3 regions of the Acetobacterium sp. UBA5834 genome follow, and region 3 is predicted to be linked to each of the others. Evidence: riboswitches for the same ligand, from Rfam matches in the RefSeq annotation. Region 3 holds a riboswitch; each other region holds the start of a gene.
What was found. Region 3 has a riboswitch for cyclic di-GMP ahead of B3F51_RS05735 (flagellar hook-length control protein FliK). Riboswitches for the same ligand answer to the same signal wherever they lie in the genome.
Positions count from the first base shown of each region.

Region 1: another riboswitch for cyclic di-GMP. It lies ahead of B3F51_RS02865 (prepilin-type N-terminal cleavage/methylation domain-containing protein); the one in region 3 lies ahead of B3F51_RS05735 (flagellar hook-length control protein FliK).
Region 2: another riboswitch for cyclic di-GMP. It lies ahead of B3F51_RS11255 (putative bifunctional diguanylate cyclase/phosphodiesterase); the one in region 3 lies ahead of B3F51_RS05735 (flagellar hook-length control protein FliK).

Region 1 is NZ_DJGY01000012.1:83,260-91,196, forward strand. Features, by position in the region: gene carB (carbamoyl-phosphate synthase large subunit) at 1-207, shown strand, start outside; gene B3F51_RS02850 (bifunctional diguanylate cyclase/phosphodiesterase) at 314-2,536, shown strand; gene B3F51_RS02855 (GspE/PulE family protein) at 2,567-4,249, shown strand; gene B3F51_RS02860 (type IV pilus twitching motility protein PilT) at 4,264-5,316, shown strand; cyclic di-GMP riboswitch class I at 5,574-5,676, shown strand; gene B3F51_RS02865 (prepilin-type N-terminal cleavage/methylation domain-containing protein) at 5,771-6,370, shown strand; gene B3F51_RS02870 (prepilin-type N-terminal cleavage/methylation domain-containing protein) at 6,500-7,087, shown strand; gene B3F51_RS02875 (prepilin-type N-terminal cleavage/methylation domain-containing protein) at 7,129-7,839, shown strand.
Region 2 is NZ_DJGY01000055.1:43,276-51,212, forward strand. Features, by position in the region: gene B3F51_RS11240 (glycerol dehydrogenase) at 1-129, shown strand, start outside; gene B3F51_RS11245 (aldo/keto reductase) at 214-1,233, opposite strand; gene B3F51_RS11250 (glucose-6-phosphate isomerase) at 1,431-2,768, shown strand; cyclic di-GMP riboswitch class I at 2,963-3,038, shown strand; gene B3F51_RS11255 (putative bifunctional diguanylate cyclase/phosphodiesterase) at 3,177-4,571, shown strand; gene B3F51_RS11260 (LiaF domain-containing protein) at 4,608-5,066, opposite strand; gene B3F51_RS11265 (phosphohydrolase) at 5,246-5,752, shown strand; gene B3F51_RS11270 (isocitrate/isopropylmalate family dehydrogenase) at 5,818-7,011, shown strand; gene pap (polyphosphate:AMP phosphotransferase) at 7,203-7,937, shown strand, end outside.
Region 3 is NZ_DJGY01000028.1:1,572-9,508, forward strand. Features, by position in the region: gene B3F51_RS05700 (flagellar motor switch protein FliM) at 1-92, opposite strand, end outside; gene B3F51_RS05705 (OmpA/MotB family protein) at 123-863, opposite strand; gene B3F51_RS05710 (motility protein A) at 881-1,732, opposite strand; gene B3F51_RS05715 (flagellar FlbD family protein) at 1,764-1,958, opposite strand; gene B3F51_RS05720 (flagellar hook-basal body complex protein) at 2,143-3,645, opposite strand; gene B3F51_RS05725 (TIGR02530 family flagellar biosynthesis protein) at 3,718-4,128, opposite strand; gene B3F51_RS05730 (flagellar hook assembly protein FlgD) at 4,161-4,589, opposite strand; gene B3F51_RS05735 (flagellar hook-length control protein FliK) at 4,603-6,045, opposite strand; cyclic di-GMP riboswitch class I at 6,435-6,519, opposite strand; gene B3F51_RS05740 (Na/Pi cotransporter family protein) at 6,648-7,937, opposite strand, start outside.

The sequences.
Region 1 (7,937 bases), on a different contig from region 3:
GAGAGTGGTAAGCTCAACTATGTCATTTCGACCTCCAGCAAGGGCCGGATGCCCCATCATGATGACGTCCGGATGCGTCGCAAATGCGTGGAAACCTCCATTGCCCTGCTGACCTCCCTCGATACCGCCCAGGCGCTCCTGGATTGTCTGAAATCCAATCGCACCATGGCCGAAATCGAACTGGTGGATATTAAAGATATTCGCTAAAAAGCGGGATTCTTAACAAAAGAACTTATTCAATCGCATTGAATAAGTTCTTTTTATTTGGTAGAATGGAAGGAACGATATAACAACAAAAACGAAAGGATAACAGATGATTGTCAAATCAAAAAAGATTAAAGCCAGTTTTATTGCGATTGTAACTGTTGTTCTTTTTTTTGCGCTGAGCTGGTATTATGTTACTCTGATCGATAACGCCTTAAAGGCGCAGACCTTTTTATATCTTTCCGAAGTTGGCACCCGGGGGGCGGCCCTGGTTGAGAGCAAGGTCGATAATGAGTTGGAAAATCTGGAGACCACCGCCCGACTGATCGAAGCCCATGGCGACTATGATCAAAATGCCATGCTGAAGCTGATCACGCTGCAGGCGACAAAAGGACACTATAAACGGATGGGGATTGCGTTGCCGGATGGTACATCACTGACAACCGATGGTTTGTCAGTAAATGTGGCAGAACGGGATTATTTTAAGGAAGCCATCAATGGCAAAGCAACTGTTTCTGATACCATCAACGATTACACCGATGACAAGCCCATCAATGTTTATGCCGTCCCGATTTACCGGGGCACCGAGGTGGTGGGACTGGTACTGGCTTCGGTCAACACCGAAGATTTAAAAAAATATCTGGAAGTGGAAAGCTTTGCGGGTCAGGGGTATTCTTATATTGTCAAGGCCAATGGCGATGCAGTGGTCACCTCGACGCATGTCAATAGCCCCGGCGACTTTGAGAATGTGCTGGAGCGCATGCAAAAAGCCGAGCTGCGGGATGGCGACACTTTCGAGACCATTGCAGCCAACATGGCCGCCGGTAAAAGTGGCAGTTTTACCAGCTTTTATGGGGGAATGGAGCGGCATACCATCTATAAACCGTTGGCTATCAATGACTGGTATATGATGACTGTGGTACCAACCCAGGTGGTCAGCACCCAAACCCAGCAGATCAGCTGGTATTCCTTTTCGCTGATTGTTGCGGCGCTGCTGGCGATGACTTTGTTGTTTGTGATCATTCTGATTTTTCAATACCGCTCCAAGCGACGGCTAGAGCGGGTTGCCTATGTCGACGAGATTACCGGCGGTAACAACTGGCAAAAATTCAAACAGGAAGCTACGGAAATTCTGGAATCAAAAAACTGCAATCAATGTGCCTTGTTAACCTTTGACATTGACCGCTTCCGTTTTATTAATGAAGAGTATGGCCATGAAAAGGGCGATCAGGTGTTGCGACTGGTGGTTGGGATTCTTAAAAAGCGGATGGCCAAGCAGGAAACCTATGCCCGGGTCTCGGGCGATCATTTTGCGATTCTTTGCGTCTGTGACGATCAGGATAAAATAATCCGGCGGATTAAAGAATTTATCCAGATTTTAAATGACAGGCGAGAGACTATCGGGATTAAGGAAAAGCTGTCCTGTCATTTTGGTATTTATATCATTGAAGATAAAACCGGGAATCTGGAAAAAATCCGAGAAAAGGCCAACATGGCCCGGATTGCTGCCAAGACGGCGGAGAACCAGCGTTGGTTTTTCTATTCCGATGCTTTCCGGAAAAAAATTGGCGATGAAAAAGAAATTATCGATCAAATGGAAGATGCCCTGGAAAACCAGGAGTTTGAAATGTATCTGCAGCCCAAGTACAATCTCCACACCAACCGCTATTGTGGTTGTGAAGCCCTGGTACGCTGGCGAAACCCCCACAAAGGGCTGATCTCACCCGGGGAGTTTATTCCCATTTTTGAACAAACCGGGTTTATTAAAAAGCTGGATATGTTTATGCTGGAAGAAGTATGTCGCATTCTGAAACGCTGGGAAACAGACGGTTATCCGGAAATTTCCATTTCTGTTAATCTTTCCCGTAAGAATCTTAAACAGAGCGATTTTGTTGAACGGGTTTTAAACATTACCAATCAGTATCGGATCAAGCGGAGCAATCTGGAAATCGAGCTGACCGAATCCAGCATTTTTGAAAATGTTGATCGGATGATTGAGATCGGCGAAGCTTTTCGTCTTTACGGTTTTAAAATGGCCATGGATGATTTTGGCTCCGGTTACTCCTCCATCAATCTGCTGGGTAATTTACCCCTGGATGTCATTAAAATGGATCAGGGTTTTTTCAACAGTCATCTCAAGCGGGAGCAGAATCTGATTGTGGTGGAGTCTGTCATTAAGATGATAAAAAAACTGGGGATGACGGTGGTGGCCGAAGGGATTGAAACCGAAGCCGAGGTCGATCTGCTGCGGTCTTTGGGCTGCGATATTATCCAGGGCTATTATTTTGGCAAGCCGATGACGGTTTTTGAATTTGAAGAACAGATTTTTTAAAATGCCAGAAGGTATTGGAAAAGGAAGATAATGGAAACTAAGAACATTCGTATTGGTGATATCTTAATTAACGCCGGCTTTATCCGAGAAGAACAGCTTCAGGAAGCCCTGGCCTACCAGAAGGTCGATAAAAGCAAGCGACTGGGAGCGATCCTGGTTGAATATGGTTATGTCACCGAGGATCAGCTGCTGACGGCTCTGTCCAAACGGCTGAATGTGCTGGTGTTGGACTTGCAGGATACCCCCATCGATCTGGAAGCTGCCGCAAAAATCCCCCAGAATATTGCCTTTAAATATACCCTGATTCCGATTGGTGAAGAAAACAACCACCTGGTGGTGGCCATGAATGACCCCCTCGATTTTTATGCCATTGAGGACCTGCGGCTGATTACCAATATGAACATCGATGTGGTGCTGGCCACCCGGGAAGTGATTCTCGAGACCATCCGCAAAACCTATACCGAAATTGAAGCCAAAAAAGCTGCCAAAGCCGCCAATAAAACCGTCGAGGGCAGCAGTTTGTCATTTGTTGAGGATATTCTCACCAATGAGGGCGATGCCCCGATTGTCAATCTGGTCAATTCGGTGCTGTTAAAAGGCCATAACGCCGGGGCCAGTGATATTCATATCGAGCCCTTTGAAAAAGAAACCATTATCCGGTTGCGGATCGATGGCCTGATTGTCGACTACCTGACCCTGGCCAATAACCTCCACCAGTCCCTGATTGCCCGGATCAAAATCCTCTCCAATCTGGATATTGCCGAGCGGCGGGTGCCCCAGGATGGGCACTTCCGGATCCGTATTGATGGGGTTGAAATGAATGTCCGTAGCTCCAGTATTCCTACCGTCTACGGTGAAAAAATGGTCATGCGGTTTTTGAGTATGAACGTCCCCCTGGATCATGCCGGTCAATTCGGGATGAACGATGGGGATTATCAGAAAATCCTCCAGATGCTGCAAAGCCCCCATGGGGTGGTCTATATTACCGGCCCCACCGGTAGTGGCAAAACCACCACCCTTTATATGATTTTGGAAATGCTCAGTCAGCGAAATGTCAATATTGCCACCATCGAAGATCCGGTGGAACGAAACCTGCCCAAGATCAATCAGACCCAGGTCAATATTTTGGCCGGGCTGACCTTTGATGTGGGACTCCGCTCGATCCTGCGGCAGGACCCTGACATTATCATGGTCGGCGAAACCCGGGACACCGAAACCGCCTCGATTGCCGTCCGTTCGGCCATTACCGGTCATCTGGTGCTGTCCACCCTCCATACCAACGACGCCGTGTCGGCGGTAGTTCGGCTCCAGGACATGGGCGTCGAACCCTATCTGGTGGCCAACTCCCTGACCGGGGTGGTAGCCCAACGACTGGTCAAGAAAATCTGTCCCAACTGCCGCGAAGCCTACGTCGCCTCAGAGTTTGAAAGAGAACTGCTGGGAGAACCCCGGCTGACCACCCTCTACCGGGGTCGGGGCTGTCATATCTGCAACAATACCGGCTACAAGGGCCGAACCGCCATCCATGAAATTCTGGCGATTGATAAAACCATCCGCAATCTGATTTCCCGGAAAGAACCGATTGAGGATATTTATAACTATGTGGAACAAACCGGGAAGCTGATTCCGCTTAGAAAAAGTGTTGCCAATCTGACCATCCAGGGGATCACTTCGATGGAAGAATTTCTTAAATTATCATACTATGTGGAATAGGGAGGAGCCTGAGAATGCGTTTTTTAGATCTGGTCAACTATGGCCGCCGCAACGATTGTTCAGACATTCATTTATCCCGGGACCTGCCCCCGGTTTTTAGAAAAAACGGCAAGCTCTATCAAAGTGATTTTGAGCACAACCCGCAGATTATTGAACAGCTGATTTTTAGCATCCTGACCCCGGCGGAGCGCAAAAAGCTGGAAGATGGAAGTGACCTGGATTTTTGCCATGTTACCCCGGAAGGGCTGCGGCAGCGGGTCAATATCTATAAACAGCAGGGCAGCTATGCCGCCGCTATCCGCCTCCTTAACGATACCATCCCCAGCTTTGAGGAACTCAAGCTGCCACCGATTATCCGCAAGCTGGCATCGGAGCCCCGGGGCCTGATTTTAATTACTGGGCCCACTGGTAGCGGGAAATCCACCACTCTGGCTTCGATGATTGACTATATCAATGTCAACCGGGCGGTCCATATCTTAACCATTGAAGACCCGGTGGAGTATAAGCATGCCCATAAGCACAGCATTGTTCATCAGCGGGAAATCGGGGTCGATGCCAGCTCCTTTGCCGCCGCTTTGCGCTCGTCCCTGCGGGAAGACCCGGATGTTATTCTGGTGGGCGAAATGCGGGACTACGAAACGGTATCGGCCGCCGTCACCGCAGCCGAAACCGGCCATCTGGTGCTGTCGACCCTGCATACCATCGGCGCTGCCAATACCATCGACCGGATCATTGACGTCTTTCCCCCCCACAGCCAGCAGCAGATCCGCACCCAGCTGTCCAGCATTTTAAAAGGGGTCGTCACCCAGCAGCTGGTGCCCCTGGCCGATGGCGAGGGCCGGATGGCCGCTCTGGAGGTGCTGATCGGTACCGATGCAGTGCTTAATTTGATCCGTGAAAATAAAACCCACCAGCTGGCCTCGGTGATGCAAACCGGTGGCCGGGATGGGATGAAAACCCTCAATGCCGATTTGGCGATGCTGGTCCGCGACCAGAAAATAAGCTACGAAGTCGGCCTGGAGTGGGCCAGTGACAAGCAGGAGTTTAATCAGTATTTTGGGCGGTAGCCTGTTATTAAAATAACGTCAATTATAATTTGTAGGGGCGGTTCGTAACCGCCCGGACGCAGTGGATTCTTAAAACGAACCCAATCCCCAGCACTAACCCGTAGGGGCGGTCCGTGACCGCCCACAACACGGTTGAAAATTCAGAACCTGTTCATAAAATGAACAAGTTAAAAACACTTGGCTGAAAAACCACCTTATCCCATTAAAAATTTGTAAAAAGATTAACTTGACTTTTAATTGAAAAAGAATTACCCTAAGAGAGCGAAGAGCAAATCAGATGAAAGTCTGTGACGCAAAGCTTCAGGGTCTACGTTATGGTGGCGGTTTATACGCCAGATAATAGGACAGCCAGCTGCCACACATAGGGGTGGCTTTTTTTGTGCAAAAAAATTGAATGTTAGTATACGACATCAAGATAAACAAGCCATAATTATTATCGAAATGAGGGAGATTAATGAAGTGGTTTAAGCAACAGATCAGCGGCAAAAAAGGGTTTACCCTGGTGGAAATTATTGTGGTGCTGGTGGTGCTGGCGGTTCTGGCGGCTTTTACCATCCCAACGATGCTGAGATTTGTGGCGGATGCCAAAGGAAAAGCTTATATAGCTGAAGCGAGGGAAGTCTATGTGGCAGCCCAGGCCGTGGCGACGGAGTACAGTGCGACAACAGAGTTGAGCGATGGGGCGCCAACAAGTGGAGATTTAGTGGAATGGGAAGGCTTGAGCAACAGTTTAAGCTCATATACAATTCAGGAACGGCGCCAGTGGAAGCCGGGTGAAGACGAGTACGAGCTGTCTAGAGTTAGGGCTAGCCGCCAGATGGATAATTATCTGGGAGCGGATATTACAATTTCGAAATTTAATGTTATTAAAAATAAAACAACGACTCCAACTAAAACAGAAGTAATACCGGAGCAGTCGGCCTGGCGGGTAACGGTGGGATTGGACGAATCAACTGGAAAGACTGCAAAGGTAACAAAGGTCGTTTATTTTAAAAATGGCTACCGAATAACCATTGAAAAAAATAATGCACTGGTTGAAAAATATAACTATTAAATAGAATAAGCTACGATCAATTGAAATAGATCTAGTCAGTGTTCATAAGTCTGAGTGGTTTGGTAAAATCAGTATTGTTTATTATTTTGGATTGATATTATTGAGTATGAGTAAGGAAAAGAGGGGCGTATGAATGAGAAAAACAAAAGAGTGAGATTAGAAAAAGGCTTTACCCTGGTAGAGATCATTGTGGTACTGGTAGTGCTGGCGGTCCTTGCGGCTTTTACGATTCCGACGATGCTGGGCTTTGTTGAGGATGCTAAAGCAAAAGCGTATATTGCCGAAGCCAGAGAAGTGTATGTGGCAGCCCAGGCCGTGGCGACAGAATATATTGGAACTGGTCAAAACCTAGAGACGGGAAGCGATAATCCTGCTGATGCCTTGAACTCGTACTGGGTATCTGGTGCTAATAATAGTAGTAGTAACCCTAATAAAGCAGCAAGTTTGCAAATGAGAAAATACCTCAGTAATGATTTGAAAATCTCTAACGGTAATTACCGAAGTACTTATCAAAAAGGGGACTCCTACTGGTTCGTTATAATGGATAAGACACCCGGTAAGGAAGGTGCGGTAAAACAAGTGTACTATGTAAAAAATGATCACGTCATTTGGTATAGTGATGCAACGATTACGGTAGAAAAACTTATCAAAGAGGGCAATTTGCGGCCGAATGTCCCCTGGAATAAGAAAGATGGAGTGCCAACTCGTGTTTATTAATCACAAAGAAAGAAGCTTTATTGTATTTTAAAGGGGGAGTGATGGAATATATTAAAAAGAGAGTAAAACTACAGAAAGGTTTTACCCTGGTAGAAATTATCGTGGTATTAGTGGTGCTTGCTATTTTAGCCGCCTTTACCATTCCAACCATGTTGGGATTTGTGGCAGATGCCAAAGGTAAAGCCTATATTGCCGAAGCGAGAGAAGTCTATGTAGCAGCTCAGGCTGTGGCAACCGAGTATAGCGGAACAACGGATATGACGGATGGTAGTAACAATACTGGAACGGGTGGTGGAGATCCGTGGTCAAATGGTTTGGCCGTCAGTCTCAGTTCAGGCGAAGTTCAATATCGCTACAAGACTTTTCATCCAGGTGACAAGTTGTATGGAACATCCCAAGTCAACGCCAGCCATCAAATGTACCGGTATTTGAGTGCAGATCTGCCTTGGCTGGACGGAGTATATAATCAGAAGTCAATTTCCCAGATTAATTTGTTTAAGTATCAGGATGCCACGCCAGCTGGTCATCGCGCAGCATGGAGAGTAACAGTCGGTCCGGGGGATGATAATATAGATGGTACGGGCGCAAATAAGGATCAAAGAACCGCTAGGGTAACAAAGGTTGTCTATCTGAGAGATGGTTATCAAGTAACGATTGAAGGTAATAATGCTAGCGTTGTAAAAAAGTATGAGGTTGATATGACTAAGAGGGAGACGGACGACTTTGGTAATTCTATAGTAAAAGTCCCATAAGCTGATAAAAAAGAGTAAACTGATAAAACAGCAAGGATATACGTGAATAAAGATGTTTAGCCATCTAAGAATTTTTACCCCATGCGCACCATGGGCTG
Region 2 (7,937 bases), on a different contig from region 3:
GCGGTGGCAGTAGCAGCGGCTGATCCCGGCGAAACCATTCATAATATGCCTTTTGATGTCGATGCTGACACCGTTTATGCAGCGATTATGGCGGCAGATGCCCTGGGTCGCTTATACTTGTGTGACTAATTAAGCAGTTTTATTGAAAAAAAGGTCACAATCTCACCTGTTGTGGGATTGTGACCTTTTTATCTGTGTTGATGGATTGAGCTCCTATACCAGCGGGTCAAACAGTTCCCGGGTCTTTTTCAGCATGTCACGGATCGGTAGATTATAGGGGCAACGGGGTTCGCATTCTCCGCACTGAACACAGTCGGAAGCATTGGCGACAAAGCTGCGATAACGGTCCAGAGCCCATTCTTCAAGATCGTAGCGACGGTAATAGCCCTCGACAATAAACTGCATCGGGATATCAATGCCCTGAGGACAGGGGGCGCAATAACCGCAGCGGCGACAGAAGGTTTTACCCAGCGCTTTGGCATCCGCTTCAAGGGTTTGTCGTTCGTCATCGGACAGCGGCACAAAATCGTTACCGACCCGGGTATTTTTAAGGACCTGCTTGACTGAATCCATGCCAGGGATCAATACTGAAATATTGGGATTCTCAGCCACCCAGCGCAGGGCGTAATTAGCGTGGATAAAGGCGCCGCCAGCCAGCGGTTTCATGATAATGACCCCGACATTTTTTTGCTTGGCTTTTTCAAAGAGCGGTGCGCCACGGTTTTCGACAATATTATAAGGAAACTGGATGGTCTCAAATTTATCTTCATCCAGAGCCCGATCGAGCACTTCGTAAGAGTGGGAGGTAATGCCGATATGTTTAATCAGCCCCTGTTTTTTACAGTCGACCAGCGCATCATATCCACCCCCGGGGCTCATAATGGTTTCGTAGTCGGTCATCGTTTTGGCATTATGGAACTGATATAAATCGATGGCATCGGTTTGTAACTCAGCCAGACTGGTGTTCACATCAGCTAGCACCTCATCATAGCTGAGTTTTGGTGTTTTTGTAGCCAGGTAAAAATGTTCCCGGCCCCATTGCTTCAACGCTTCCCCGATCATTTCTTCACTGTTGGTGTAAGCTCTGGCAGTATCAATAAAATTAACACCTTCTTCAATAAGGTTTTCAACAATTTCGTCAACTTCCCATTGGTTACAGCGTTGGATTGGAATGCCACCAAAGCCAATAAGGGATACTTCTAATCCGGTTTGTCCCAGTACTCGCGTTTCCATTTTACACCTCTTCTTTTCTTGGTTTTGCCCATTTTATCATATCAAATCAGAAAAGTCACCTGTTATGCGGTCATTGGCTCAAAGATCCGTTGCATTTCAACTTTCTTTCAGATTGGTGAATGAACATTAATTGACACTCCAATCACTGATAGTGTAAAATGAAAATATGTTAATATTTAAGAAAGAAGGTAAGAATTATGAGTATTCGTTTCGATCTCTCTTATGCAAATATAGATTCCAGTGAGTTTGAAAGTCGCTATCAACAGTTGGCTCAAGCCAATGATGAGTTGATGAATAAAACCGGGATGGGTAATGATTTTCTGGGCTGGGTAGACTATCCGGTTCAATTTGATCAGGATGAATTTACCCGGATTAAAGAGGCGGCAAAAAAAATCCAGGATCGCTGTGATGCGTTGGTGGTGATTGGTATTGGTGGCTCCTATCTGGGTGCGAAAGCGGTGATCACAGCCTTGACCAGTCCTTTTTACAATGATGAACCCCGAGCGGTGCGAAAAGCCCCTAAAATATATTTTGCCGGTCAGAATATCAGCGGAAAATATCTGGAGAACCTGCTGGCCTTGTTGAAGGATCAGGAAGTCTGTGTTAATGTCATTTCGAAATCCGGGACTACCACTGAACCGGCCATCGCCTTTCGGTTTTTTAAACAGTTTCTGGAAGAAAAGTATGGCAAAGCGGGGGCACAGGAGCGGATCTTTGTGACAACGGATGCTACCCGAGGAGCCTTAAAGTTTATGGCTGATGAAGAAGGTTATGAAACCTTTGTTATTCCCGATGATATTGGAGGTCGTTACTCCGTTTATACCGCCGTCGGTTTGCTGCCGATCGCTGCAGCAGGGATTGATATCGATGGGTTGATGGATGGTGGAAAATCCGGATATCAGGAGTATAACAAACCAGAGTTTGAAAAAAACCCATGTTTTCAATACGCATTGTATCGAAATGTCCTTTACAGCCGCGGTAAAAATATTGAAATTTTAGTGGATTATGATCCCTCCCTGGAGTATTTGGCGGAGTGGTGGAAACAATTGTTTGGCGAAAGTGACGGCAAAGACGGTAAGGGACTTTTTCCGGCTTCGGTGCATTTCTCAACCGATCTCCATTCGCTGGGACAGATGATTCAGGACGGCCCCAAAAACCATTTTGAAACCGTGATCGTCATCGAAGAAGACCAGTCCAACCTGAAGGTATTCCGGGACGAAAAGAATCTGGAAGGACTCAACTACCTTGCTGGCTGGGAAATTGATGCGGTTAATGAAAAAGCCTTTATGGGCACCCTGTTGGCTCATGTTGATGGCGGAGTCCCTAATGGGATTATTAAGCTTAAGAAATTGGATGCCTTCCATATTGGCAAACTGATCTATTTTTTCGAAAAAGCCTGCGGACTAAACGGCTATTTACTGGGGGTTAATCCCTTTGATCAGCCGGGGGTGGAAGCCTATAAGAAGAACATGTTTGCGTTGCTGCATAAACCGGGTTATGAAGATCTGACGGTGGAATTGGAAGAACGTCTCTAGCAGACCCCAGTGCGCCCCAAATTTGTATCTTTGTTTTATGGTCAAATGACCGGCTTTGTGGCAAATAAAGAATAAAAAATTGAATAATCAGCACAAGACATATCGTTACAATTATGATACAATATCAAAAAAACAATACGAATTGTCTTTTTACATTCCTTAAAAGATCTGTGTACCGAGATAAAAAAGAATACTAAATTACAGGGCAAAACTGTTGTGAAATAGTGACGCAAAGCTAAAGGGACTTTTTTAAGTCAGCCAGTTACTCAAATAGATTTAACGATTTAGGAGGTAATGGTGAAGAAGTATGACGAAAAAAGGTTTATAGTCCTCAGCTTTGCGTTGTTTTTTTTGGTCATGTTGATGGGATTCGTTAATTTTGTGTCTTTTTCCCAGGAGAACCAAGGAGTGATTCAGGAAATACTTCTCTATGGTCTGGCATTTATGGGTCTCTTTATGATCAGTTTGAACAGCAATCTTACCATCGGCACCTTTAAAAAAGAAATCCAGCGACTTAAGCAACTTCAGGATTTTGATTTTTTAACCGGTTGCTCCAACTGGATTAAGTTTAAAAAAGATTGTGAAATAATCATGGACTCTAATCAGACCCAGGATTATGCGATGGTAATTTTTGATATCGATAAGTTTAAGGCCATTAATGACTTATACGGGCACCAGACGGGTAACGAAATTCTCACCGCCATTGCGAAAATTTTAGAAAATTATCTCTGCGAAGAGGAATTGTTTGCCCGAATGGCAACCGACAATTTCTGTATTTTAATGAAGTATGAGGGCTACGGAGAGTTTTCTCAGCGGCTGGAAAATTTGATTTGCAAAATCAATGGCTATTCTCAGAAATACATCGTTAGTATCTCCATGGGGGTTTATTTGATTGGCGAAACGGAGTTGGATATTAATACCCTTAGTGATCGTGCCAATATGGCTAAACGGTCGATCAAAGATAATTCCCAGATTAGCTATGCATTTTACGAAGAATCGATGCGAGCCGCCCTGATTCTAGAAAATGAAATTGAAAACAGAATGGAGCGAGCGTTAGCAAGTGGCGAGTTTGAAGTTTATCTCCAGCCCAAATATCTGTTTTCGGATGAACAAATTATTGGTGCCGAGGCGCTGGTGCGCTGGAATGATCCCGAACGGGGGATGCTGCCACCCAATGAATTTATTCCCTTGTTTGAAAAAAATGGCTTTGTTAAAAAAATCGATACTTATATGTTTGAAGAAGTGTGCAAGCTGCTGGCGAAATGGGAAAAGGAGATGGATCAACTGACCAATATGATTATTTCAGTTAATTTTTCCCGGCTTCATCTGGAAAATATGCTGTTACCGGAAGAATTGTTGACGATTACTAATCGTTATCAGGTAGATCCTAAAATGATCGAAATTGAGCTGACTGAGAGCACTATTTTTAATAATGATGTCCAGATGGTTGAGATTATGAATCATTTAAAAGATTTTGGCTTTCATATTTCCATCGACGATTTTGGTCGCGCCTATTCATCTCTCAATACTCTGAAAAACCTGCCCGCAGATATTTTAAAATTGGACAAGGCCTTTTTCAGCGAATCGACGGATAATGCCCGGGGGGAAAAGATCATTACCAGTATGCTGAATATGGCCAAGGATCTCGATCTGATTACTGTTGCCGAAGGGGTGGAAACCCGGGAACAGGTAGATTTTCTTAAAGAGAAGGGGTGTGATATCGCCCAGGGCTTTTTTTATGCCAAGCCGATGAATATCCCTGAATTTGAAGCATTTGTCAATAAAAAACTGAAATCAGTTTAGCCTGGATTTCAGTTTTTTTGTTGGGGAGTAAGTGTTTTATTCCGGGGCATTTTCAAAATTCAGCCCGCCGCAGGTGACGTCGGCAAAAACCGAAAGGGCCACTGAATTATCTGGATCTAGACAAACGGTATGATCGGCAATACCGCCAAATTTACAGGTGTCGACTATTTTCAGTCTAAAGTTGTTGGGAACGATGATGTTCAAACCACCATTAATGATGCTGATATCCATGCGATAAGCAGCTTTATCGGTGATCACCTCCGAAAAATCAAGCTGCATGCCCCCAAAGAAGGCGCCGATTTTGGTATCCTGCATCGTTTGGTTCTGGTAGTCTTTCATTTTACCGCCATATAGGACTGCTTCATCCAGCGATTCGGGACTCTTATCCAGACTGGCGGCAAAGGTTTTGCCCTTCTTTATCACACAGGTGTGATAAAGCGCCAGACTGGTGGCGAAAACAACACCGGTTCCGATGAGTATGTTTTTTATCTTCATGATTGATCCTTCCTGTTCTTTTTAATCAGTTTAACATGGTTTTCAGAAGATTCGAATCTTTTTTTGTTTTTTTTCAGAACATCTCCGATAATTTTAACTAAAAATAAAGGTATTATGCTATAATATTCGAAGCATCTGTTCAGCATTGCTGAATAAATAAGAGCAAATGAAAGGTCTCAATGGAAACAAAAAAGTATTATGATGAGTTTGAAACCATTGTTGGCGATATTATAACACACAGTGAATTCCAAAAATTAAGAGAAATTGATCACCATGGCAATGGTTTGTATGAACATTCAGTCGCAGTTGGATATTACTCCTATCGCGTAGCCAGATTTTTAGGTATGGATTATGCCTCCATTGCCCGGGGCGCAACCCTCCATGATTTTTTTCTGGAGTCCTGGCAGGGAAAGGTGAAAACCGGAAAGGGCTTGGATCGAATCAAAGAGATGCATGGCTTTTCGCATCCTAAAACAGCCCTGGAAAATGCCGAAAAATATTTTGATATTGATGAACGTCAGGCCGACATGATCGTCAAGCACATGTTTCCACTGACGCCTGTTCCACCAGCAAATTTAGGCAGCTGGGTTGTGACGGCAGTGGATAAATTTGTGGCTACGCATGAACTGGTTTTTAAAAACACCCAGCCCATCAAACGGCTTAAAAGTATGATGTCCAAAGCTTAAGGCAATAGATAGTGCCTTAAGAATGATATATGACCCTAATAAATTGATTTGACGGAGGATAGAACTTGATCGAAGAACAAATTGAACGAGCAAAAGCCCATTTTGGAGAGCTGATTAAAGAACAACTGACCCGCATCGAAAAAATGGCGATTCAAAAGGATTTTACTGATTTTACAACAAAAGAACAGATTATCATCGGTGTTGTCGGTGGTGATGGCATTGGGCCATTTATTACAGCTGAAGCCCAACGGGTATTGGAATTTTTATTGGCCGATGACGTTAAAACGGGCAGAATTGTCTTTAAAATCATCGACGGTTTGACCATTGAAAATCGGGCCGCCTGCGGCAAAGCGATTCCGGATGAGGTTTTAGCAGAACTCAAAACCTGTGATGTAATCTTAAAAGGACCAACAACTACCCCCCGGGAGGGTGACCCCTGGCCAAATATCGAAAGTGCCAACGTGGCGATGCGTCGAGAATTGGATTTATTTGCCAACGTTCGACCCGTATCGGTACCGGAAAAGAATATTGACTGGACCTTCTATCGGGAAAACACTGAAGGAGCTTATGCTGTTGGCAGCAAGGGCATCCATGTCAATGATGATCTTGCCATTGATTTCACCGTCACGACCCAGGAAGGTTCAGAGCGAATCATCAAGGCCGCCTTTGATTTTGCGGAAAAATCCGGTAAAAATAAAGTGACCGTAGTGACGAAAGCCAACGTTATCAAAACCACTGATGGTAAATTTTTAGATACGGCCAAAGCGATTGCCAAAAACTATCCCACTGTTGAAATGGATGACTGGTACATCGATATCATGACCGCCAAACTGGTGGATGAAAAACGACGTAGTCAGTTTAAGGTGATGGTTTTACCAAACCTCTATGGTGATATCTTAACTGATGAAGCGGCTGAGTTTCAGGGTGGTGTCGGTACGGCTGGATCAGCCAATATCGGCAAACAATATGCCATGTTCGAAGCGATTCATGGATCAGCGCCACGAATGGTGGAAGAGGGTCGGGGGCAATATGCCGATCCCTGTAGCATTATTCGGGCCGCCGGGATGTTGCTGGTGCATATTGGTTACAATGAAAAAGCTGAGCAGCTTCAAAAAGCTTTGGACATTTGCGGACTGTACGAGAAAAAACTGGTGCTCACCGGACGGGAAACAGGCGCCACGGGTTCAGAGTATGCCGACTATGTCATGGAAACTTTGTCCAATCCCAACCTGGACGCAATTTATGAAAAATTTATATAACTGATGAGGGCGTCTTTTGAGACGCCCTTTTTTTGCGGCAACGATCAGTTGGATCAACAGCGCTGCGAGCACTTAAAAAACACTCCAGAAAAACTGATACCATTGTCTGCTACTTCCATAAGCGCCTGTCACGGGGCGCTTGTGTTTGAAATGTTATCTCATACAAAATCATATTTATTTAGGAGGCTATCATGCTGGAAAAAATTGATTTAGGTGTAACAATCGACAAAGAAACCTACCGCCAGGAAAAAGAACGACTGACGGTACGGTTAGGTGAACTGCAGCGAACCCTGCACGATATGGGTATTCCTGTCTTAATTCTGTTTGAAGGCTGGGATGCAGCTGGCAAGGGAACCCTGATCAACGAATTGCTGATGCCCATGGATCCACGGTCTTTTCGGGTCCATAATTTCAAAAAGCAGGAGAGTGAGGACGAGATTTTTCGTCCGTTTTTATGGCGTTACTGGACCAAAACGCCGGAGAAAGGTCAGATCGCTATTTTTAACCGCAGTTATTACAGCGACCTGGTCTACCGCAAATCAATTGATGCCTTAAATATGCAGGGGCTGATGAAACAGGCCAATGAATTCGAGCAGGCGCTTTCGGATGATGGGATGATTATTTTTAAGTTCTTTGTTCACATCAGCAAAAAGGAACAAAAAAGACGCTTTAACAAGTTGCTGGGAAATGATGCCACAGCCTGGCGGGTAACCCCTCGGGATAAAAAAGAAAACAAGCATTATGATAAGCTCTATGAAAAGGTCAACCGGGGACTGGAGCTGACCGACAACGACTGTGCTCCCTGGGTGATTATCGAAGGCGAACAAAAAGACTATGCTCTGATCAAGGTTTTCAGTGTCCTGGAAAAACGGCTGGAAAAAGCCATCGAAACGGTCAATAAGGCCCCGGCAATTGAACTTAAACCG
Region 3 (7,937 bases):
GCCACCGGACTTGGCGCTTCAGGCTCGTCCTTACCACTGATCAGGCTGCTTAAAAGGCTATCAATTTGACTTTGCGAAAGAATTTCTGCCATTTCATTTCTCCTAAGTGTTTGTCTCTAATTCTATTGTGCAACTGTATCTGTTCCTGTCGCAATGTCACTGAAAAAATCTTCAGTCTCGGAAATAATGATTTCAACCCGGCGATTTTTGGCACGGTTTTCTTCGGTATCATTGGGTGCGATGGGCCGATACTGACCAAATCCCACTGACAATAATTTTGCCGGATCAGTAATATAACCATTCTGTAAGAATCTTAGCACCTCATTGGCACGGCTGCTGGATAAATCCCGATCATCAACTGGTGAATCAGCCTGGGCCGTGTGTCCATCAATTCGGATTGATTTTATAGTCGGTTCCACGGCCTTAAAGGCCTGGCCAATATCTGATAAAATCTGCTGTCCACCGGGTTTAATCCGTGAACTGTCGGGTTCAAAAAAGATCGATGACATAAACTTGATCGAAACCGCTTTTTCATATTTTTCGATACTAACTGCATCATCTAAGCCATTTTCCTTAGTATACTGACTCAGGTATTGGTAGAGATCTTCCAGATCAACGATCTCTTCCACCGAAATGTCCTCGTTTGGGGATGTTGAACCGTCTGATTCAGTCGCTGTTCCGGTCGTTTCATATACTGCAGCTGGATTAAATATCTCAACCAGTTGCTTATACTTTGCTGCATCCAACGTTGACATCGAGAAAAGTAGGATAAAGAAGATTAAAATCAGGGTGATCATATCTGCATAGGTATTCAGCCAGGCATCTTTATTGATTCCTTTTTTGTTCTTATTACGCTTGCCCATAATATATACCCCTATTTTTAACTTTCAACAGCTTTTCCTTTTTTACCTTTGGATTTTCCACCTTTTGACGGGGCTTCACCATTCGCTTTCCTGATTTCTTCTTCCGTCAAAAAGTTCATCAATTTATCTCGGATGTATTTGGGGTTCTCGCCTTCTTTTATGGCAACTACACCCTCAATAATCAGCTCCTTGATTAGCAGATCCCGCTCCTGAGCAATTTCCAATTTACTGGATACTGGCATAAAGACACAGTTTGCCAGTACCGATCCATAAAAGGTCGTAATCAATGCGACCGACATATCAGAGCCCAGGGTGCTGGCACCACCTTCAAAGCTCATGTTTTTTAGCATGTTTACCAAACCAATCAGGGTTCCGATCATCCCGAAAGCCGGCCCCAAAGCAGCGCCCATATCATATATTTTTCGTTCGAGATCATTTCGTTCTGAGATATAATCGATTTTTTGATCAAACCAGGATCTTAATTTATCCGGCTCAATGGCATCGACAATTCGCAGGACGCTTTCCTTAAGAAACTCATCCTGAATATCGGCTGCCTTTGCTTCCAGAGCCAACAATCCCTTACGTCTCGCCTCTTTGGAAAGTTCTGTCAGTATATCCACATATTCCAGAGGATCTTGTTTACTTTTAAAAAATATCATCTTTAAATGCTTCGGGATATGTTTAAACGATTTGATTGGAAAAGAGGCAATCAGCACGAAAAATGTTCCACCGATGGTTATAAACATACTTTGAGGATCAATAAAATTCATTAATGCCCCAATATTAAAACCATTTGCAGAACTGAATGTCATCCCAAAAAACATCGTAAAGACGACTAGGACATAAGCAATGATTGTTGAAATTTCCATAAATTTATACTTCCTGTCAGATATTTAGTGGTTAACGGCTAAAAATATTTCGTTTGTATGCAATAATCTTTGATAGTACCTGGGCTGAACTTTCGTTTACCACATAGTGTTTGCCATTCGTCAGGCGAATGGTGGTATCTGGTTTTTCTTCAATAATTTCAATGATCTCACAATTAAGTAGAAACTTTTCATTCTTTTGTTTGTTTAATCTAGTTAATTCTATCATATTTCCACCTTAAAATATATTTTTTATTTTCATAGTATAACCTAAATAGAAGTAATTTTCAACTTTTTACTAAGTAACAGCCAGATACCAAAGGGGTGCTCACCCCTTTGGTATCTGGCCAGGATAAAAAGCTCATCCCGAAGGATTTCTTCCCTTCGGGTGAGCTCTTCTTAATCATTATTTGCTATCGTTTCAGGTTAATCAATTCTTCCAAAATAGAGTCAGAAACTGTGATGATTCGTGAATTTGCCTGAAAACCACGTTGGGCAACAATCATGTCAGTAAATTCCTGAGATAAGTCAACATTTGACATTTCCAGATTGGCTGATTCGGTTCCCCCAGTGCCATTGGTTCCGGCTTTGGTCGCAACCGGAGTTCCAGAGTTTGCGGATTCCATAAAGTAGCCATTACCATCTTGCAGTAAACCATCGACGTTGGCAAATTTTCCAAGTGCCAGGTAGCCCAGGGTTACGGGTTTGTCACTTCCGGCTTCGATTTTTCCGACTAAAGTATTTTCTATCGGATTTGTATCCAAATTTTGGACAATATTGTCAAATGCTGTTGGATCTACATTTAGCGTAACTGTACCACCCGTTGTACTTGTAAGTGCAACACTGCTATCTGTTGTCGGATCAAACTCAATGTCAGTACCTTGGGGGGTTCTTAGGTATTCTGTTACCCCACCCTGGTTTTTAACCGTTGCTACTACTGAAGTAAAACCATCTAAAGCGATTGTACCAATATCCACACCGCTCTCTAAATCTGCAGCAGCCGATACTAGTTTTGTTGTATCAATTTTAAGTCCAGGCAGATTTGCAAACGTTAAAATCCCACTTGAAGATAACGTTCCTGTCAAGTCTCCTGTTATTGGCGTCGTTTCGTCTTTAAGTGTGAGGTTTGCTGGATCCAGTGTGTACACATTACCAGTTTTCGTCAATGTCAATGTTCCAACAACATCTGCGGTTGGCTCAATTGAAAGTGCTGCTATCTCAGTGCTGGCAGCATCGACATTCACCATTTCTCCAACTGCCAGTTGAACATTGCCCGTATAATTAGAATCTGTTGGAAGCGTCATTCCAGTTAACCACGTATTTCCCGCCGTTTTCGTAAATTCTGGATCCCCAGCTTTAATCCCGGTAATCTCGCCCGATTTACCAATGGTGATGCCGGTATATTTAGCCAATTCTGCTGGCGGAACGTTAATTGCCTGAAGATCATCAATTGCCAGAGTACCATTGGCATCGAGAACAGGATTGTTATCCACATCCAGAGGTATCCCCATAACCTTGCTACCCGCACCATCGGTTAGATTTCCCAAGGCATCAAATTTTAAATTACCAACCCGGGTATAACGGTTTGCTCCGGCCTCCGGTTGTACAACCAGATAGCCTTCACCAGCAATATAGACATCCAGGGCTCGACCAGTGCTGGCTCCAGAGGAAATAGTGTTGAGCATATCAATGCTGGCTACCTTGGCACCATAACCCAACTGGCTGGCATTGGTCCCGCCAGTCGTGTTGGTTGCCTCAGTAGCGGTTGATAAATTCTGATAAAGTACATCACTGAAGACCACTCGACTGGCTTTAAAGCCGTAAGTATTAACATTGGCAATATTGTTACCAATTACATTTAATTTGGTCTGGTGGGCTGCCATCCCGGAAATTCCTGAGTATAAAGATCTGATCATTTTTGATTCCTTTCTGTGCCGTTCGAAGCTTATCTGTCGGTCAAAGCTTCCAGTCTCCTCATCGAGGTCCAACTATATAAACACGGCACCATCAATATCATTGAATAGTTTATTTTTCATTTCGTTTTTGTCCATTACGGTAATAACTCGTTTATCTGCCGCATTGACGATAAATGCTGAATTATCCATCATAATTAATGCATTGCCAATCCCTTTTTCCTGAGCTTTGTCACAGGCATCTCCCAACTTTTCCAAATCACTGTCAGACACTTCAATATTACGCTGTTCTTTTCTGATACTGGCGTGTTTGGTAAATGTGACACTGTTTTTTATTTGTTGATCGAGAAGCTCACGAAAGCTATTTTCGCTTTTTTCCGGATTCGTGACTTTTGAGGCCTGATTTGTGGGATTGGTTATTTTTTCGGTTTGTCGAATGATGGCATCATTTAACCGATAAAAATTTCCATTGATTCTGTCCGCCATTGGATCACCTCTTCTTAAACATTAAATGTCAATTATTCTGATTTCGCCTGCGTAACTTCCATAATACTGCTCATCGGATAAGACACACCGTTTACAATCACCTGAGCGTCACCATTATATAAATTGACACCTTCTACTGTCCCGGCAACAACATGAAGCGAACCATCTGAAGCGTTTTCTGCCAGCGTAATGTCTTTTCCAATCAAGCTCATTGAATAAACTGTTTTAGTCATTTCATTCAGTTCAGTCAAGGCCTGAACCATTGAAAACTGCGCCATCTGGGTCGTGTATTGCGAGGTATCTGCGGTATTATTCATATCCTGATTCTGCAACTGGGCCACCATCAACTTGAGAAAATCATCCATATCCATCGATGTGCCGGTTTTCTTTGTCGAAGTAGCTGTTGTTGCTGATGTCGTTGCTGCAGTACTTAAATAATTATTAATATTATCAATCGCCATTATATCTTCCTCCTTAAATCAAGTAATTCACACGGTGGTTCGTATAGTTCTGGAGATTCTGGGGAATCAATACCGATTCGTCTTCGTCACCATTTGTTGTGATGCTGTTCAATACCCCGCTGTTTTTTATAAATCGTTCTCTTAACAGAGCCTGATTTTGATTTTGATTGGGATCAGAACCATTGTTCATCATAAATGTTGCATCCTGACTATCACTGCTTTGCTCTACCGGGGTATTTAAGTGCACCGTTTCCACTTGAACATTCTGAAGCGCCAAACCTCTAACCAGTTGATTAATTTGGTTTCCCAACAGTTTTTGGGTTTCCTGGCTGGCGGCCATAATATCAATGATGAGTTTTCCCTGATCGAAGCTCAATTTAACATCGATATCGCCTAAATTATCTGGTGACAGGGTCATTTGAAATACCATGGGCTTGTTGGGTTCGAAATTCTGAAGAATTTTCTGCTGAACCTGCTGAGCGACCTCTGTTTTGGTCGTTACTTGAACTTCTGCGCTTTTGTTTGAATTAACCCCGGCCATATTAATTTCCTGAACACCATTTTCACCCAAACTCTGTTTTTCTGTTTGATTGATCTGGTTGGTTTGAACATCGATTTTAAATTGATCGGCCTCAGATTCTTCCGTTAAAACAGGTTTGTTTGCTCCATCAACCGCAATTTCAGATTTGTTTTCCAACGGTTGATTACCCTGTAGTTGTTGGCTTTCATCAACGGTCTGTAAATCAGAACCATCGACTTTGATTGACTGGCTAACCAATTCCTGATCCGGGTTGCGTCTATTGGTTGTAACATCAACTAAATCCAACTCAGACCCAACGGTTTTTTGCAACTCCGGTTCGCCTTTAATTTCGAAAACCGTTCCATCATTCAAACGTTCACTGTTTTGCACCACTACCGGTGTGACTTCTTCCCTGATTTCTTCAAACGGTAACATACCTTCTAACGCAGGTGACAGTAATGGCTGACTACTCTCCGTTGTCACGGTGAGCATTTGCCCCTGTTCACCCATAGCTTCCGGCTCTTCAACTCCTTGAATACCTAATTTCAGGTTAAGCCTTGTCAGCGCTGTTTCGATACCTCCCTGAAAACTCTGGATAGCCATTAACTGTGTTGAATCCAGTGTTGATAAAGAACTTGTTCCCCGTTCTTCATCGCTTTTTTGCTCCGCAATCTTTGGTTCTTCAACTTGATCATCAACAGTCGTGACTTCACCATCTTTTACCAATGTTTGATCGCTTTGCCGTCGATTGTTTTCCGCAATCGATTTGGCTTCCCGCTGATTCTTTCGAACCTTCTCCGCATGATGATCCGCATGACTGATCGTCTGTTTTGACTGATCCAGCAAATCCTTAAATTGGGCGCTTTTTTCATGTCCGCTTGTCTGACTGGTGGATGGATTTTCTGATTGTCCACTCATCCCTCTCAATCCTGCCATTGTCGACCTTCCTGTCGCTTGAAACTCTAAATTCATTGCCTACCTCCCTTCGTAAATTTGATTATTACCGATACACAATCATACCGCTAACATGATCGAACAATTCAAATTGTTCGTTTATTATAACAGCCGAAACGGCTGTGATAATCATATGTATACTATATAAGCCAAAATAACCGCTGTAAACATCTAAATCACAAATTAAATTGGATCTTAAGAAAACTCCTATTTTAAATAACAATTATTCCCGCTAAAAGAATCTTTCCTGAAAAACAAACCGGCCATTATTATATAACAGTCAAGGAAAACCCTGCAACTCATTTTATGGTTAATTTCTGACAAAAAAAAGCAGCGACAATACCGCTGCTCATTATGGTTATAACCATCTTAATTGCAACTGGCTGTCATGTACCATTGTATTTAGACCCTGTAGTTTTGCGTCCTTACTTTTCAATAAGTATGCCAATATTAGGTTGTTATAATATTACGATATAATCCTCTCATTGTCAATGAAAATATTACTTTTCTTAAGGTAAATTTCTTGTAAATACCTCTATTTAGCTGTATTTATCTATGTTACGACCCTATCTGGTTGGTTGTATTTATTGCTGACTATCTTCCATTTCATTGTCATAATCATCTTTGGCAATCAACCCCTGATGCAGTTTTAAGCCCAAAATACCCTGGGCAATGTTCGAGGCATGATCACCAACCCGTTCAATATTGGTCAACAGATCCAGAAAAATGACTCCGGCATAAGGATTGCAGATTCCCTCGTTAAGGCGACGGATGTGGTCATCCTTTAAGCTTTCTGTCATTTCATCAATTTCTTCTTCTTCATCAAGAATTTTATAGCATAAGCTTGACTCTTCTGTTTCCATTAATTCTACCATATCCCTGAGGGTGTTGGAAGTCAAACTGATTAAATTTAACACTTCCTGATTGGCAATATCACTAAAGATGATTTTGTTAGTCGCCCGCATTTCAGCCAGCTCCCCGATATTCATGGCATGATCGCCAATTCGCTCCAGATCATGGCTCCCTTTCATGACAAAGGCCAGGCGGTCATTTTCTTCTTCTGACATATTTTCGTTTGAAAGCTTAACCGAGTATTCCACGATGCCCTGTTGAAATTCATCAATGCGTTCTTCCCGCTTGATTATTTCTTCAACCAGCTTTTCATTCCCATCCATGATGGATTCACAGGCAATTTTAAAATTCTTAAAACTCATTTCGGCCAGGCGATTTGTTTCTTTGACAACCTGACCTAAAGCAACGGAAGGATTATTGAGCAATCGATCATCCAATTGCAATCCTTTTTCTTCTTCTTTCTCCGGATAGATCCGATCCAGAAAGGTGACAAAATAACCAATCAGGGGAAATAACACAATGGTGTTGGCTACATTAAAAAAGGTATGCGCCATGGCAATTTGTCTTGCCACATTAGGAACCACCTCACCGCTGCTACTGATAAATACGCCGGAAATACCGACAATGAATTCATAAATGGGATTAGTCGCCATGATGCTGTCCATTCCGACCAACAGGATCATCACCCAGATAGCTCCAAATACATTAACAAACAGGTGGATAAAGGCCGCTTTTTTTGCAGCTGTGGAGGTACCAATGCAGGAAATCAGAGCGGTCACACAGGTTCCAATATTGGTACCTATTAAAATGGGAATACAGATTTGGATCGCACCGGTTCCGCCAATACTGGCAAATACCCCTGACAAAGCCAGTGCCTGGAGCAAACCAATGGAGGCACTACTGCTTTGTATGATACCAGTGATCAGGGTTCCGATCAGAACTCCCAGTAGTGGATTCTTTCCATAGGTTGACAACAGATAAATGAAATCCTCACTCTCCCGGAGTGGCTCCATTGCCGTTGA